DNA from 2 places in the Mesorhizobium sp. FG116 genome. Region 2 is predicted to be linked to the other one. Evidence: predicted binding sites of a transcription regulator. Region 2 holds the regulator's gene; the other holds the start of a gene.
The links. Region 2 encodes PhoB, which activates phosphate uptake and scavenging genes when phosphate is short. Its sites were predicted from a motif close to TGTCATNNANCTGTCAT; they were not measured.
Positions count from the first base shown of each region.

Region 1 (7,251 bases), on a different contig from region 2:
AACACGACTTCGCGACCGATGCGGAAATAGACCACCTGGCCGATCAGCGTGAAAACCGTGAGCCGCGTGCGCTCGCTTTCCGCCGGTTCGCCTGTCGCCTGTTCCCAGATCTGGCAAAGCCGCTTGTGCAACGGCTCGAACACGCCGTGATAGATACGGTCCAGCGCATTGGTCGGTTGCGATGTTTCGCGCAGCATGAAGCGGGCGATATCGCCGGCCTCCGGGCTCACCACGAAAAAGCCGATCATGCGCTCCAGCGTTGCGAACATCTGCGCTTGCGCGGCTTCCGGGTCGGGTCGGCCATTTGCCGCCGTGTGGACATTGCCAAGCGTCTGCGAAGCGACCTGCTGGATCGTCCCGACGATATGGTCGGCGGTTGCTGCGTGCAGGCCTTCCTTGCTGCCGAAATGATAGGCGATGGAGCCGATATTGGCCTTGGCGTGCGCTGCGATTTCGCGCGTCGAGGTGCCCTCGAAGCCTTGCCGCCCGAATAGCTTCAATGCCGCCTGGATAAGGGCCGCGCGCGTTTCGTCGGCAGCGGTCGAAACCGCACTGTGTTCAGCCGTCCTCTCCATGCGCGCTCGCAGCATGTTGGCGATTTAATCAATCGATTGATTAAAGTCAATTTCACCTGCCAAACCGACCGCGGGCAGGTTGATTTGCGTTGGTTCACAGGCTTTAGTCCCGGCCATGGCCAAGGAAGTCGAACGCAAGTTTCTGGTGAAGGATGCCGCGTGGCGTGATGCCGTCGAAGACAGCATCGCCATCGTCCAGTTCTATCTGGCCATCTCCTCCGAGCGCTCCATTCGCCTGCGCATTTCCAACGGCAGGAGCGCCAAGCTGACGCTGAAATTCGGCAGCGACCTTAAACAGCGCGACGAGTTCGAATATCCCGTCCCGCTGGCCGACGCTCACGAGATGCTGGCCTTTGCCATCGGCACGGTGATCCGCAAGACGCGCCACCATGTCAGGCACGAGAACTACCTTTACGAAGTCGATGTCTTCAACGGCGAGCTCGACGGCCTCGTCGTTGCCGAGCTCGAAACCATGGACAAGGTGGCGGACGCCCTTTTGCCGCCGTGGCTCGGCGAGGAGGTCACCGGCGAGCTGCGCTATTCCAATGCCTCGCTGGCCTTGAACGGTTTTCCGGAACGTGTGCTGCGATGAGGCATCTCATAGGCAGCCGCATGCCACGGCCGGAGGTTCGCTGACGTCATGACCGCCCCTGCCGAAACCTTTCTCGACAAGCTTGGCCGTTGGATTGCGGGGCGCTTGCAGGCGGAATCCTCGGGCTACGAGCCCTACACGCCGTCTGATCCGAACACCTTGCGCCGCACGCTGGAGCCCGGCGACATCCTGCTCGTCGAAGGCAACCAGAAAATATCGGCGGCCATCAAGTACCTCACGCAGTCCACTTGGTCACACGCCGCGCTCTATGTCGGCGACGCCTTGCCGGAACCGGCGGACGGGTCGGAACGGCCGCGCCTCATCGAGGTCACCATCGGCGAGGGCTGCGTGGCCGTGCCTTTGTCGAACTATCGCACCTACAACACCCGCATCTGCCGCGCGAGCGGCCTGTCGCCGGAAGACCGCGACCACGTCGTCTCCTTCATGATCGGCAAGCTCGGCCTGCGCTACGATCTCAAGAACATCTTCGACATGCTGCGTTACTTCTTCCCGACGCCGCCTGTGCCGGTGCGCTGGCGTCGCCGCCTGCTCGCCTTCGGTTCCGGCGATCCCACCCGCGCCATATGCTCGACACTGATCGCGCAGGCCTATGGCGAGATCCGCTACCCGATCCTGCCGGAAATCACGCTTGCCCCCGGCCGCGCGTCGGCGCAGTCGAACTATTCGCGCCGGGAAATCCTGCACATCCGCCACTACTCGCTCTACACGCCGCGCGACTTCGATCTCTCGCCCTATTTCCGGATCGTCAAACCGACGCTGGAATATGGCTTCGACTACAAGGCGGTGGTGTGGGGGGAAACGCCCAACTCTATTCTGCCGGCACGCTCGCAACGTCCTTGACCGACGCCGCAAACTTCACCAGCGGCGGTTTCACCCCATGCGTAATCAGCATGCGCCGCACCTGCGGCGATGCCCCGGCAATGTAGAAGCGCACGCCGGCCTTCTTGGCCTTGCGCGCCGTGCCTTCGATGACGTTCGCGGCGGTGGAATCGAGGAACGGCACCGCCGAGCAATCGAGGATGAAGGTGCGCCGCTGGTCGGCGATGCGGTCGAGCACAGAACCCACCGTTGCCGCCGCGCCGAAGAAGAACGCACCGGAAATCCGGTAGACGACGGTATCCGGGTCGGTTGAGCTTGCCGCATCGTAGGCCTTGCGCTCGCCGTTCGTGTCGTCGGCGACATCGTCGACCAGAAGCGGCGTATGCGCCTCCACTTCCACCTGCCGCGCCATGCGCCCGATGAACAAGAGCGCGCCCAGCGCAAAGCCGACAACGATACCTGTCGTGAGGTCGCGGAAGATCACCAGGCCGAAGGTGACCAGCAGCACCGCCGCATCGCCGCGCGAGGAAGCCAGAAGCGCACGGAACGCCGGCCGCTCGATCATGTTCCAGGCAACGACTGCCAGCACGCCGGCAAGTGCTGCCAGCGGAATGTAGCTGGCCAGCGGTGCCGCTAAAAGCATGAACAACAGCAGGAATGCCGAATGCAGCATGCCGGAAACCGGACCATGAGCGCCGGCCCGCACATTGGTCGCCGTTCGCGCAATGGTGCCCGTCACGCAGATGCCGCCAAACAGTGCCGAGCCGATATTGGCCGCGCCCTGCGCCACCAGTTCGCAGTTCGAGCGATGGCGTCGCCCGGTCATGCCATCTGCCACCACCGCCGACAAAAGCGATTCGATTGCTCCAAGCAGCGTGAAGGAGATAGCGTCCGGCAGCACGGCCACGATCTTTGCCGCATCGAAAGCGGGCAGCGACGGCTCCGGCAACATCGACGGAATGCCGCCGAAGCGCGTGCCGATGGTCTCGACTTCGAGTCCGCCAAGCACCGCCACCAGCGAGCCTGCCGCAACCGCGATCAGCATGCCTGGCCATGTCGGCCGCCATTTTTTCAATCCGACGATGATTGCGCCTGTCAGCACCGCGATCCCAAGCGCCGAAGGGTTCAGGCTTGACAGCGCCTTTGCCAACACCATCAGCTTCGGGATCAGGTCGCCCGGTTCCTTGTCCGCCAGCGTCAGGCCGAACAGGTCGTGCAACTGGCTGGCGAAGATGATGACGGCAATGCCGGCGGTGAAGCCGACCGTCACTGGATAGGGGATGAACTTGATGTAGGTGCCGAGCCTCAGATATCCAGCCGCAACCATCATCAGGCCGGACAGCATGGTGGCAAGGATCAGCCCATCGACGCCGTGGCGGTCGACTGTCGCGGCCACCAGCACGATGAAGGCGCCTGCAGGCCCGCCGATCTGGAAGCGGCTGCCCCCCAGAAGCGAAACGAGAAAGCCGCCGACGATGGCGGTGAACAGGCCCTTTTCCGGCCCGACGCCGGACGCGATGGCAATCGCCATCGACAGCGGCAGCGCCACGATGGCAACCGTCAGGCCGGCAATGGCATCCGCCTTGAACTGGGCAAGGTGGTAGCCTTCGCGCAGCACCGTCACCAGCTTGGGCGTGTAAAGTTCGGAAAAGCTCGCGGCCTTGTGCCGGCTCGTCTGGTCCATCGGTCTGCCTTCAAACCTGAAAGACAGCGGCGTCGGCATTTTTCAAGAAACGTCGGCGGCCGCTGTCGCGGCTTTGCGCAGACCCAAACCGGAAGGTTGGGATTGAAAAGGCCTAACGGCTCTTGAGGCGTACGCCCCGGCCGCCGCGCTCGCTGGCCTGGTTCTCGCCGATCAGTTCTACCCCGGCCTCGTCGAGCGCCTGGATGACCTTCATCAGCGTGTCCACCACGCCGCGCACCACGCCTTCGCTGGCTTCCATCCTCTGGATGGTTGGCAGCGAAACCCCGGCCCGTTCGGCGAGCGTCTTCTGGTCGATCCCGGCCAGTGCCCGCGCCGCGCGCATCTGCGCTGCTGTGATCACCGGTCAGACCTCCCGTCTAAGTCTGCAATATACATATATGATACAGTCATAGTGATGTGTCAAACATAAGTATGAATATGTGAAACATATGTCTATTCGTCAGTCTCGGGCTCGCCGCGCCGCTGCAACAGACGCGCCGCCAACCACCACAGCATGGCCCAGGCAAAGCCTGCACACCAGCCTGCCAGCACGTCGGACGGCCAATGCACGCCGAGATAGATGCGCGAGACGCCGACCAGAAGCGTGATGACCACGGCCAGCGACAGCACATAGATTTTCGTGGTTCGCCCATGCACCACGCGGCTTACAAGCGCTCCGAGCGTCAGGAAAACCAGCGCCGAGATCATGGCGTGGCCGCTCGGAAAAGACAGCGAGGTTTCCTGCGCCAGATGCGTGACCAGTTCGGGGCGTGGCCGGTCGATGCCCGCTTTGAGCAGGCTTGAAAGCATCTGCCCGCTGGCAATCGAGGCGATCACGAACAGTGCGGTCGCGGGCCGCTTGATCAGGAAAAGGTAGATCGCTGCGGCCGCCGTGATCAGGGTCAGCACGCTGGCGCTGCCGAGCGCCGTGATGTCGCGCATTGCGCCTTGCAGCCATGCCGGACCTATCGGCATGTCGGGGTGCCCGGCAACGCGGAAGTAAAGCAGGATTTCGCTGTCCAGCGAATGGGGAGAGGCGTCGCGCGCCACCTCCATCAGTTCGAGGAAACCCCACATCCCGCCGGCGATGATGATGCCGGCGAGCAGCATCGGAAATTCCACCCGTTTGAGAACTGCTGCGATCCCGTTCATGCTGCCGCTTCCATGCCTGTCATCGGCCCTGGAAATAGGGCCCGAGCGTGATCAGCGCCACTGCCACGATTGCCAGCACGATGCCTGCCGCCTGTAGCGAGGTCACGCGCTCGCTGAAGAAGGCCAGTGCCACGAGATTGACCGCGACAAGCTGGATCACCGCCGACAGCGAAAACGAGATCGACATGCCGAACTCCTTGATCAGCTTCAGCATGATCAGGTTGCCGAGCGAATAGAGGATGAGCGTCAAGACGAGCTTGCCGAGGCTTGGCCCCAGCGCCCAGTATTTCGCAACCGTAGCCGCCAGCAGGAATATCGCGGTCGAAAGACCGAGCAGGAACATTCCCAATGCACTCATGGCTCGCTTCCCCAAAAATGGCGCTTCAAGGCGTTGTTTCTGAACCGCATGGCGCGGTCAAGTCGTCGGCCCTTGGCTTGTGGGGACAGCCGATTTTTGCTTCGCTGGTCATGAAACTGTGATCCGCCGCCGTTACCCGTCTGCCACTGCAATGTTCCAGCCAATTTGAAAGCCAGAGGACAAGCCATGACCGAACAGACGGCGCACGAGGCGCAATTCCGCACCAGCCTGCTTGAGGAAAATGACGGGCCGGGCACCAATCCCACCGACAACCGCACCATGGGCGAGATCATTGCCGCCCGCTTCTCCCGCCGCGGCTTCCTGAAGGGCTCTCTCGCGGTTTCCGCGATTGCCGCAACGGTCAGCCCGCTGGCGCTCATGACCGCTGAAAAGGCGCGGGCCGCCGGTACGTCGGCCTTCACCTTCGATGAGGTTGAGGCGGGCATCGACGACAAGCACCATGTCGCCGCCGGCTACGATGCCGACGTTTTGCTGCGTTGGGGCGATCCGCTGTTTGCCGATGCGCCCGAGTTCGATCCTGTGAAGCAGAACGCCGAGGCCCAGGCAAAGCAATTCGGCTACAACAACGACTATGTCGGCTTCATCCCGCTAGAAGGCTCGTCCGAGCATGGCCTCCTCGTCGTCAACCACGAATACACCACCGCACATCTGATGTTCCCCGGCCTCGTCACCGTTGGCGAGAAGGAAGGCAAGAAAGTGCTGGAGCAGGCTGCTCTCAGCAAGGAGCAGGTCGATATCGAGATGGCCGCGCACGGCGGCACCATCGTCGAGATCAAAAAGGACGGCGGCAAATGGCAGGTCGTGCGTGACGGCAAGTTGAACCGCCGCATCACCGCCAATACCGAGATGCAGCTTTCCGGTCCCGTCGCCGGCCATGATCGCGTCAAGACCAATGCCGATCCGTCCGGCCTGAAGGTGTTCGGCACCATCAACAACTGCGCCGGCGGCGTCACCCCTTGGGGCACCTATGTCATGGCCGAGGAAAACATCCACGGCTATTTCTCCGGCGAACTGCCGGCCGACCACAAGGAAGCCGGCAACTACGAGCGTCTCGGCATTCCGGAAGGCTCTTACGAATGGGCTGCCCACTACGAGCGTTTTGATCTTGCCAAGGAGCCGAACGAGGCCAACCGCTTCGGCTGGATCGTGGAGGTGGACGTCAACGACCCGACCTCCGCGCCGAAGAAGCGCACCGCGCTTGGCCGCTTCAAGCACGAAGGCGCTGAATCGATCGTCGCCAAGGATGGCCGCGTCGTCTTCTATCTCGGCGACGACGAGCGCTTCGACTACGTCTACAAGTTCGTCACCGCCGGCAAGTTCAATCCGGACGACCGCGCCGCCAATATGGACCTGCTCGACGAAGGCACGCTCTATACGGCCAAGTTCGCCGAGGACGGCTCGGTCGAATGGCTTGCGCTCACCTTCAACGAGGGTCCGCTGACGGCGGAAAACGGCTTCGAGTCACAAGCCGACGTGCTGATCGAGACCCGCCGCGCCGCCGATTTGCTCGGCGCCACCAAGATGGATCGCCCCGAGGACATTCAGCCGAACGGCGTCACCGGCAAGGTCTATGTCATGCTGACCAACAACACCAAGCGCAAGGACGATCAGGTCGACGCCGCCAATCCGCGCGCCAAGAATGCCTTCGGCCACATCATCGAGATCATCGAGGACGGCGGCGATTTCACCGCCACCAAGGGCAAGTGGGAAGTGCTCTTGAAATGCGGCGATCCGTCCGTTGCCGAAGTCGGCGCGTCCTTCTCGACCGCCACCACCGCCAATGGCTGGTTCGGCATGCCGGACAATTGCGCCGTCGATTCAGCCGGTCGCCTGTGGGTTTCCACCGACGGCAACAACGCCAAGGATACCGGCCGCACCGACGGCCTGTGGGCGGTGGATACAGAGGGCGATGCGCGCGCCACCTCGAAGCTGTTCTTCCGCGTGCCTGTCGGGGCGGAAATGTGCGGCCCGCTGTTCACGCCCAACGACGAAACCGCCTTTGTCGCCGTCCAGCATCCGGGCGATGGCG
Region 1 is NZ_JBMDKS010000010.1:13,399-20,649, reverse strand. Features, by position in the region: gene ACODTY_RS10120 (CerR family C-terminal domain-containing protein) at 1-575, opposite strand, end outside; gene ACODTY_RS10115 (CYTH domain-containing protein) at 691-1,167, shown strand; gene ACODTY_RS10110 (C40 family peptidase) at 1,216-2,028, shown strand; gene ACODTY_RS10105 (SulP family inorganic anion transporter) at 1,997-3,691, opposite strand; gene ACODTY_RS10100 (helix-turn-helix domain-containing protein) at 3,804-4,052, opposite strand; gene ACODTY_RS10095 (phosphatase PAP2 family protein) at 4,145-4,843, opposite strand; gene ACODTY_RS10090 (hypothetical protein) at 4,863-5,201, opposite strand; gene ACODTY_RS10085 (PhoX family protein) at 5,388-7,251, shown strand, end outside.
Region 1: the regulator PhoB is predicted to act here: its motif matches at 5,308-5,324, upstream of ACODTY_RS10085 (PhoX family protein).

Region 2 (7,251 bases):
CAACATCAACAACCTGGCGGCCGTGCCGTCGATCGTGTTCGGCCTGCTCGGCCTTGCGGTGTTCGTGAACTTCCTCGGCATGCCGCGCTCGGCTTCCATCGTCGGCGGCCTGGTGCTGACGCTGATGACGCTGCCGACAATCATCATTGCGACGCGCGCGGCGCTTGCCGCCGTACCGCCTTCGATCCGTGCCGCGGCTCTCGGCCTCGGCGCTTCGCGCATGCAGATGGTGTTCCACCACATCCTGCCGCTGGCCGCACCCGGCATCCTGACCGGCACCATCATCGGGCTGGCGCGCGCGCTAGGTGAAACCGCACCGCTGCTCCTGATCGGCATGGTGGCCTTCGTGGCCGACTATCCGGCGACGCCATTCGACCCGGCGACGGCGCTGCCGGTGCAGATCTACATGTGGGCGAACGAAGCCGAACGCGCCTTCGTCGAGCGCATGTCGGGCGCAATCATCATCCTTCTCATTTTCCTGATGGCCATGAACATCACGGCAATCGTGCTGCGCCGGCGTTTCGAGCGGCGCTGGTAGCAAAGGGGCGAACAATGAATATCATGACCGAAAAAACCCTTGAAAGCGCGGTGGACGCCAAGATGAGCAGCCAATCCAACGAAGCGATCAAGATGCGCGGCGACAAGGTCGGCGTGTTCTACGGCGACAAGCAGGCGCTGTTCGACGTCGATCTTCTGGTGCGGCAGAACCAGGTGACGGCGCTTATCGGGCCGTCTGGTTGCGGCAAATCCACCTTCCTGCGTTGCCTCAACCGCATGAACGACACCATCGACAGCGCCCGCGTGGTCGGCAAGATCACGCTCGACGGCGAGGATGTCTACGACAAGGCGATCGACGTGGTGGAATTGCGCGCCCGCGTCGGCATGGTGTTCCAGAAGCCAAATCCGTTCCCGAAATCGATCTACGAAAACGTGGCCTATGGCCCGCGCATCCACGGCCTTGCCCGCAACAAGACCGATCTCGACGGCATCGTCGAAACGAGCCTGAAGCGCGCCGGCCTGTTCAACGAGGTCAAGGACCGCCTGCATGAGCCGGGCACCGGGCTTTCCGGCGGTCAGCAGCAGCGCCTGTGCATCGCGCGCGCCATTGCGGTGTCGCCCGAAGTGATCCTGATGGACGAGCCTTGCTCGGCGCTCGACCCGATCGCCACCGCGAGGGTGGAAGAACTGATCGACGAACTGCGCCAGAACTACACCATCGTCATCGTGACCCACTCCATGCAGCAGGCGGCGCGCGTGTCGCAGCGCACGGCGATGTTCCATCTCGGCTATCTGGTCGAGGAGGGCGCGACCGAGAAGATGTTCACCAACCCCGACGACAAGCGCACGCAGGACTATATCACCGGCCGCTTCGGCTGAGCCGTTATCTGCGAAACGCCAAGAGATTTGAGGACAGCATCATGGGTGAGCACACCGTTGCGTCATTTGACGAAGACCTCAACGAGGTCAGCAGACTGGTTCGCGACATGGGCGATCTTGCCGGCTCGATGGTGAGCGGGGCGACGCGCGCGCTGCTCACCTCCGACAATGCGCTGGCCCAGCGCGTTGTCTCCGAGGACGCGGTGATGGACACGCGCCAGCGCGAACTGGACGACCGCGCGATCACGCTGATCGCCAAGCGCCAGCCGATGGCGCAGGACCTGCGCGCGGTGGTCGGCGCCATCCGTATGGCAGGCGACCTGGAAAGGATCGGAGATCTGGCCAAGAACATCGCCAAGCGCGTCAGCGCGGTCGGGCAATCGGCCGCGCCGCGCGAACTCGCCCATTCCATCGAGACCATGGCAGGACTTGTGCTTGACCAGGTGCAGGGCGTCATCGAGCGCCACGCGGCCCGCGACGCCGCAGGGCTGGTGAAGCTGCGCGACGAGGACGAACGCATCGATGTCAAGTATACGTCGGTGTTTCGCGAACTTCTCACCTACATGATGGAGGACCCGCGCAACATCACGCCCTGCACGCATCTGTTGTTTTGCGCCAAGAACCTTGAGCGCATCGGCGATCATGTGACCAATATCGCGGAAAACGCCTACTATGTGCTGACCGGCGAGCAGTTGCCGGTGCATCGTCCTAAGCAGGACGAGACGGCAATGTCCGCCGCCTGACGCGCAAGACGGGAAGACGAACAAGATGATTGCACCGCGCATCATGGTGGTCGAAGACGAGGAGCCGCTGGGCGTCCTGCTTCGCTACAATCTGGAATCGGAAGGCTATCAGGTCGAAGTGATCCCGCGCGGCGACGAAGCCGAGATCAGGCTTCAGGAGAATGTGCCCGACCTTCTGGTGCTCGACTGGATGGTGCCTGCGGTTTCCGGTATCGAATTGTGCCGCCGCCTGCGCATGCGCCCGGAGACCGAGCGCTTGCCGATCATCATGCTGACGGCGCGCGGTGAGGAGAGCGACCGCGTGCGCGGGCTTTCCACGGGTGCCGACGACTATCTGGTCAAGCCGTTCTCGACGCCCGAATTCATGGCGCGGGTGAAGGCGCTGTTGCGGCGGGCCAAGCCCGAAGTGCTGTCCTCCGTTCTGAAGGTCGGCGACATCGTGCTCGACCGCGAGTCGCACCGAGTCTACCGCAAGAAAAGCGAGATCAAGCTTGGGCCGACCGAGTTCCGCCTGCTCGAATTCATGATGCGTCATCCGGGGCGGGTGTTCTCGCGCGGGCAGTTGCTCGACAATGTCTGGGGCGAGACCATCTATATCGACGAGCGCACCGTGGACGTGCATGTCGGGCGGCTGCGCAAGGCGGTCAACAACGGCCGCATGCCGGACGTCATCAGGACCATTCGCGGCTCCGGCTACGCGATACAGGAAGAGTAGGGCAGTTAAAGGAAAGTCGGCCGAGCGCTCACGCCATTTCGTGCCCGGCGGCGAGTTCCATCTGGGCCGGGTTGCCGGCGGCGAAAATCTCGTTATCGACGAAGGTCAGCGCGCGCATGGCGCAGCCGCCGCGTAGCAGCGCAAGCTCGTCCGGTTCGGTGTCGAAGGATATCGAGGTCGAGTGGTGGCCGCCCGCCGTGCGGGCGATGGCTTCGCGCAGCGCCGGTTCGATGAGGTCGAAGGCCGCAGCACTTGCCCCGACCATTGCGACCGGGGCCGGATCAATCAGCGCAAACAGGCTGCCGAGGCCGAAGCCGAGTGCCTCGCCGGCCTTGCGATAGGCTTCCCGTTCCGGCCCGTCATGATCCCTAGCCGCGTCCGCCAAGGCGCGCATGTCGGCCTCGCCGATGTCGTCCACCGGTTCGGCGTTCTCGTCCATGCGCCGCGCATTGCGCCAGATGGCGTAGTTGCCGGCATAGGCTTCGATGCAGCCGCGCCGCCCGCAACGGCAAAGCGCGCCGTCCGGACGGTGGATCATGTGGCCGAACTCGCCGCCGGACGAATGCGTGCCGGTAAAGAGTTCGCCCTTCAGCACCAGCCCCATGCCGATGCCGTGCGACAACAGGATGGCGATGAAGTCGTTGCGGTAGCGTTCCGGGTCGCGCCAGCGCAGCGCCACCGCCATCATGTTGCAGTCATTCTCGACCGTGACGGGCACGGAGAACTCGCGTTCCAGTATGTCGGCAAAGGCGATGTCGGTGTGCGGCGTGATCGGCGACCAGAGCATGGCGCGGGCGGGCGCATCGGTGATGCCCTGTATGGCCAAAACGATGCGCAGGACGCGACGGCCGTCGCGCCTTGGATCGTCGAGCTTGCGCCGGACGATTGCCACGCATTCGCTGATGAGCTGTTCGCGCGGCATGGCGCGGGTGTCGAGCCGATGCTGTTCTTCGGCGACGATTTCGCCGGCATAGTCAAGCAAGGTGGCGGCGAGGAAATTGAGCGACAGAACGACCGTCATCACCACGGCAGCCTTCGGCTCAAGCGTCAGCGCCACTTGCGGCCGGCCACGCTTGAGGGCAAGCTGTTCGTGGCGGGCCTCGGCCAGAATGCCTTCGGCAATCAGGTCGGACGAGATGGCCGATATGGTGGAGTGGCTGAGGCCGGTGACCGCGGCGATTTCGGTGCGCGAGGTCTGGCCATTGCGCCGCACGGCCGAGATGACCATGGCGCGGTTGCGCCGTCGCAAATCGTCGTGGCGGATTCCAACCGTCATGTCGCGTTGTCCTCCCTCCGGCCGCGCGCCGTGCATAACAGCACAGTGATAGTGTCAGAAGCTCCAAGGGATGTCATTATTTAATTCGAGTTCCGAAAAAAATCATTTGCGGCTGCGGAATCCCAGTTGACAGAGATGCGGTGTTGCGGCACACTTTTTTCGAGGCTCGAAAAAAAGAGCTTCCGCACCAGCATCGGGTCAGATTAGTCGCGCCTGTGTGGCGCAGGGAGGAAATCATGAGGAAATTTACGGCCGCCATCCTGGCGGGTGCCGCTATGTCGCTGACGCTTGTCGCGACCGCCGAGGCAAAGGACAAGGTCATCGGCGTCTCCTGGTCGAACTTCCAGGAAGAGCGTTGGAAGACCGACGAGGCTGCCATGAAGGCGGCAATCGAGGCTGCCGGCGACAAGTACATCTCCGCCGACGCGCAGTCGTCCGCGGCCAAGCAGCTTACCGACGTCGAAAGCCTGATCAGCCAGGGCGCCAATGCGCTGATCATTCTGGCGCAGGACGCTTCGGCCATCGGCCCGGCAGTGCAGAAGGCGCTGGACGAGAGCATTCCGGTCGTCGGCTATGACCGCCTGATCGAGAACAAGGACGTCTTCTACCTCACCTTCGACAACAAGGAAGTCGGCCGCATGCAGGCCCGCGAAGTGTTCAAGGTGAAGCCGGAAGGCAACTACGTCTTCATCAAGGGCTCGGGTGCCGATCCGAACGCCGACTTCCTGTTCGCAGGTTCGATGGAAGTGCTCAAGGAAGCCATCGACAGCGGCAAGATCAAGAATGTCGGCGAGGCCTATACCGATGGCTGGCTGCCGGCCAACGCCCAGAAGAACATGGAGCAGTTCCTGACCGCCAACGACAACAAGGTCGATGCGGTTGTGGCGGCCAATGACGGCACCGCCGGCGGCGTTGTCGCAGCTCTGACGGCGCAGGGTCTTGCAGGCAGCGTTCCGGTCTCGGGCCAGGACGGCGACCATGCCGCCCTGAATCGCGTGGCGCTGGGCACCCAGACCGTTTCGGTGTGGAAGGATGCACGTGAGCTCGGCAAGAACGCCGCCGAGATCGCTTCGCAGCTTGCCGACGGCAAGGCCATGACCGACATCGCCAATGTGCAGGACTTCACCACGCCTGGCGGCAACACCGTCAAGTCGGTGTTCCTGACCCCGATCGCGATCACCAAGGACAATCTCAACGTCGTCATCGACGCCGGCTGGATTTCCAAGGATGCGGTTTGCGCCGGCGTCGCCGCTGGTGCGGTTGCGGCCTGCAACTAAGTTCGCCTGACGGCAAACACGATGCGCCGCGGCCCAAAAGCCGCGGCGTTTTCAAAAGCCGCAGGTGCAATTGCCCAGTTCACTACGGAACGCCGCAATTGACGGCGAGGGCACGCGATGAGGCCACATCTTTCAACGCGCTTTCCGCTTCCGGCGACGCCGGAAAGACAATAGCATGAGCTTGCTGCGCCGATGCGTCGGACCGAACTGGACGCAGCGAATATCGATCCGATGCAAGACGGCCAGATGGGCAACACGCCGATTGGTTGGATGCTTGTCTGCAGACATCAGCAAGCCGGTGGGAGGAAATCATGAGTGACGCGACCTCTGCAACGACGGTCGACCGGGCGCGCGAGGCCGAACTCGGCCCCGTCGCCCGCTTCCTGAAAGCGACAGAACTCGACACCCGCATGCTGGGCATGGTCGCGGCGCTGATCCTGATCTGGATCGTGCTGCACTTCCTGTCCGGCGGGCTGTTCCTGACACCGCGCAACCTGTGGAACCTCTCGGTCCAGACCTCGTCGGTCGCGATCATGGCGACCGGCATGGTGCTGGTCATCGTCATGCGCAACATCGACCTGTCGGTGGGTTCGCTTGAAGGCGTCATCGGCATGATCATGGGCGTGCTGCAAGCCCAGATACTCATTCGTGTAGTGGGCTTTCCAGCCGGCGACCCGTGGATTTGGATCATCGCGCTTGCCTGCGGCGTAGCCTTCGGCCTGCTGATCGGGGCGTTCCAGGGCTTCATCATCGCCTATCTGGAAGTGCCGTCCTTTATCGTCACGCTCGGCGGCCTTTTGGTCTGGCGCGGCGCGGCATGGTGGGTGACCAGCGGCCAGACGGTCGCGCCGCTCGATGCAACGTTCCAGCTCATGGGCGGCGGTCCAAACGGTTCCATCGGCGCGACGTGGAGCTGGATCATCGGCATTGTCGCCTGTCTGGCGGTCATCTTCATGCTGCTCAATGGGCGCACACAGCGCAAGCGTTTCCGCTTCCCGCTGCGGCCGGTATGGGCCGAGGTATTTCTCGGCGCCGTTGCCTGCGCTGTCATCCTGGGCGCCATACAGGTCGCCAATTCCTATCCGTGGCCGGTCGGCATCGTGAAGCGCTATGCGGAAGCGAACGGCATAACCATTCCCGAAGGCGGGTTGTTCATCGCTCACGGTATCGCCATTCCCGTTTTGATGGCGGTGGCGGTCGGCATCGTCATGACGTTTGTCACAAACAGGACGCGCTTCGGGCGCTACGTCTTCGCCATCGGCGGTAACCCTGAGGCGGCTAACCTTGCCGGCATCAACACCCGCTGGGTGACGATGAAGGTGTTCATGATCATGGGCGCGCTGGTGGCGATCAGCGCGGCGATCTCATCAGCTCGCCTCAACGCTTCCACCAATGCGCTCGGCACGCTGGACGAACTTCTGGTCATCGCGGCGGCGGTCATTGGCGGCACGTCGCTTGCCGGCGGCGCGGGCACCGTTGTCGGCGCGATGCTGGGCGCGCTTTTGATGCAGTCGCTGCAGTCCGGCATGGTGCTGCTCGGCGTCGATTCACCATTGCAGAGCATCGTCGTCGGTGCGGTGCTGGTCGTCGCGGTGTGGCTCGACACCGTCTATCGCAAGCGGGTTTAGGGAGGAATTGACCATGGCTACAGCTCAAGCTGCCAACGCAACTCCGCTGGTCGACCTGCGCAACATCTCCATCGCTTTCGGCGGCATCCGTGCCGTCGACGACGCCTCGGTCGACCTCTATCCGGGCGAGGTCGTGGCCCTGCTCGGCCACAACGGTGCCGGCAAATCGACGCTGATCAAGATCCTGTCGGGCGCTTACAAGCGCGACGCGGGCCAGATACTGGTCAATGGCGAG
Region 2 is NZ_JBMDKS010000009.1:43,222-50,472, forward strand. Features, by position in the region: gene pstA (phosphate ABC transporter permease PstA) at 1-538, shown strand, start outside; gene pstB (phosphate ABC transporter ATP-binding protein PstB) at 553-1,377, shown strand; gene phoU (phosphate signaling complex protein PhoU) at 1,419-2,120, shown strand; gene phoB (phosphate regulon transcriptional regulator PhoB) at 2,146-2,835, shown strand; gene ACODTY_RS09485 (ROK family transcriptional regulator) at 2,864-4,111, opposite strand; gene xylF (D-xylose ABC transporter substrate-binding protein) at 4,348-5,388, shown strand; gene ACODTY_RS09495 (sugar ABC transporter permease) at 5,700-7,016, shown strand; gene ACODTY_RS09500 (ATP-binding cassette domain-containing protein) at 7,030-7,251, shown strand, end outside.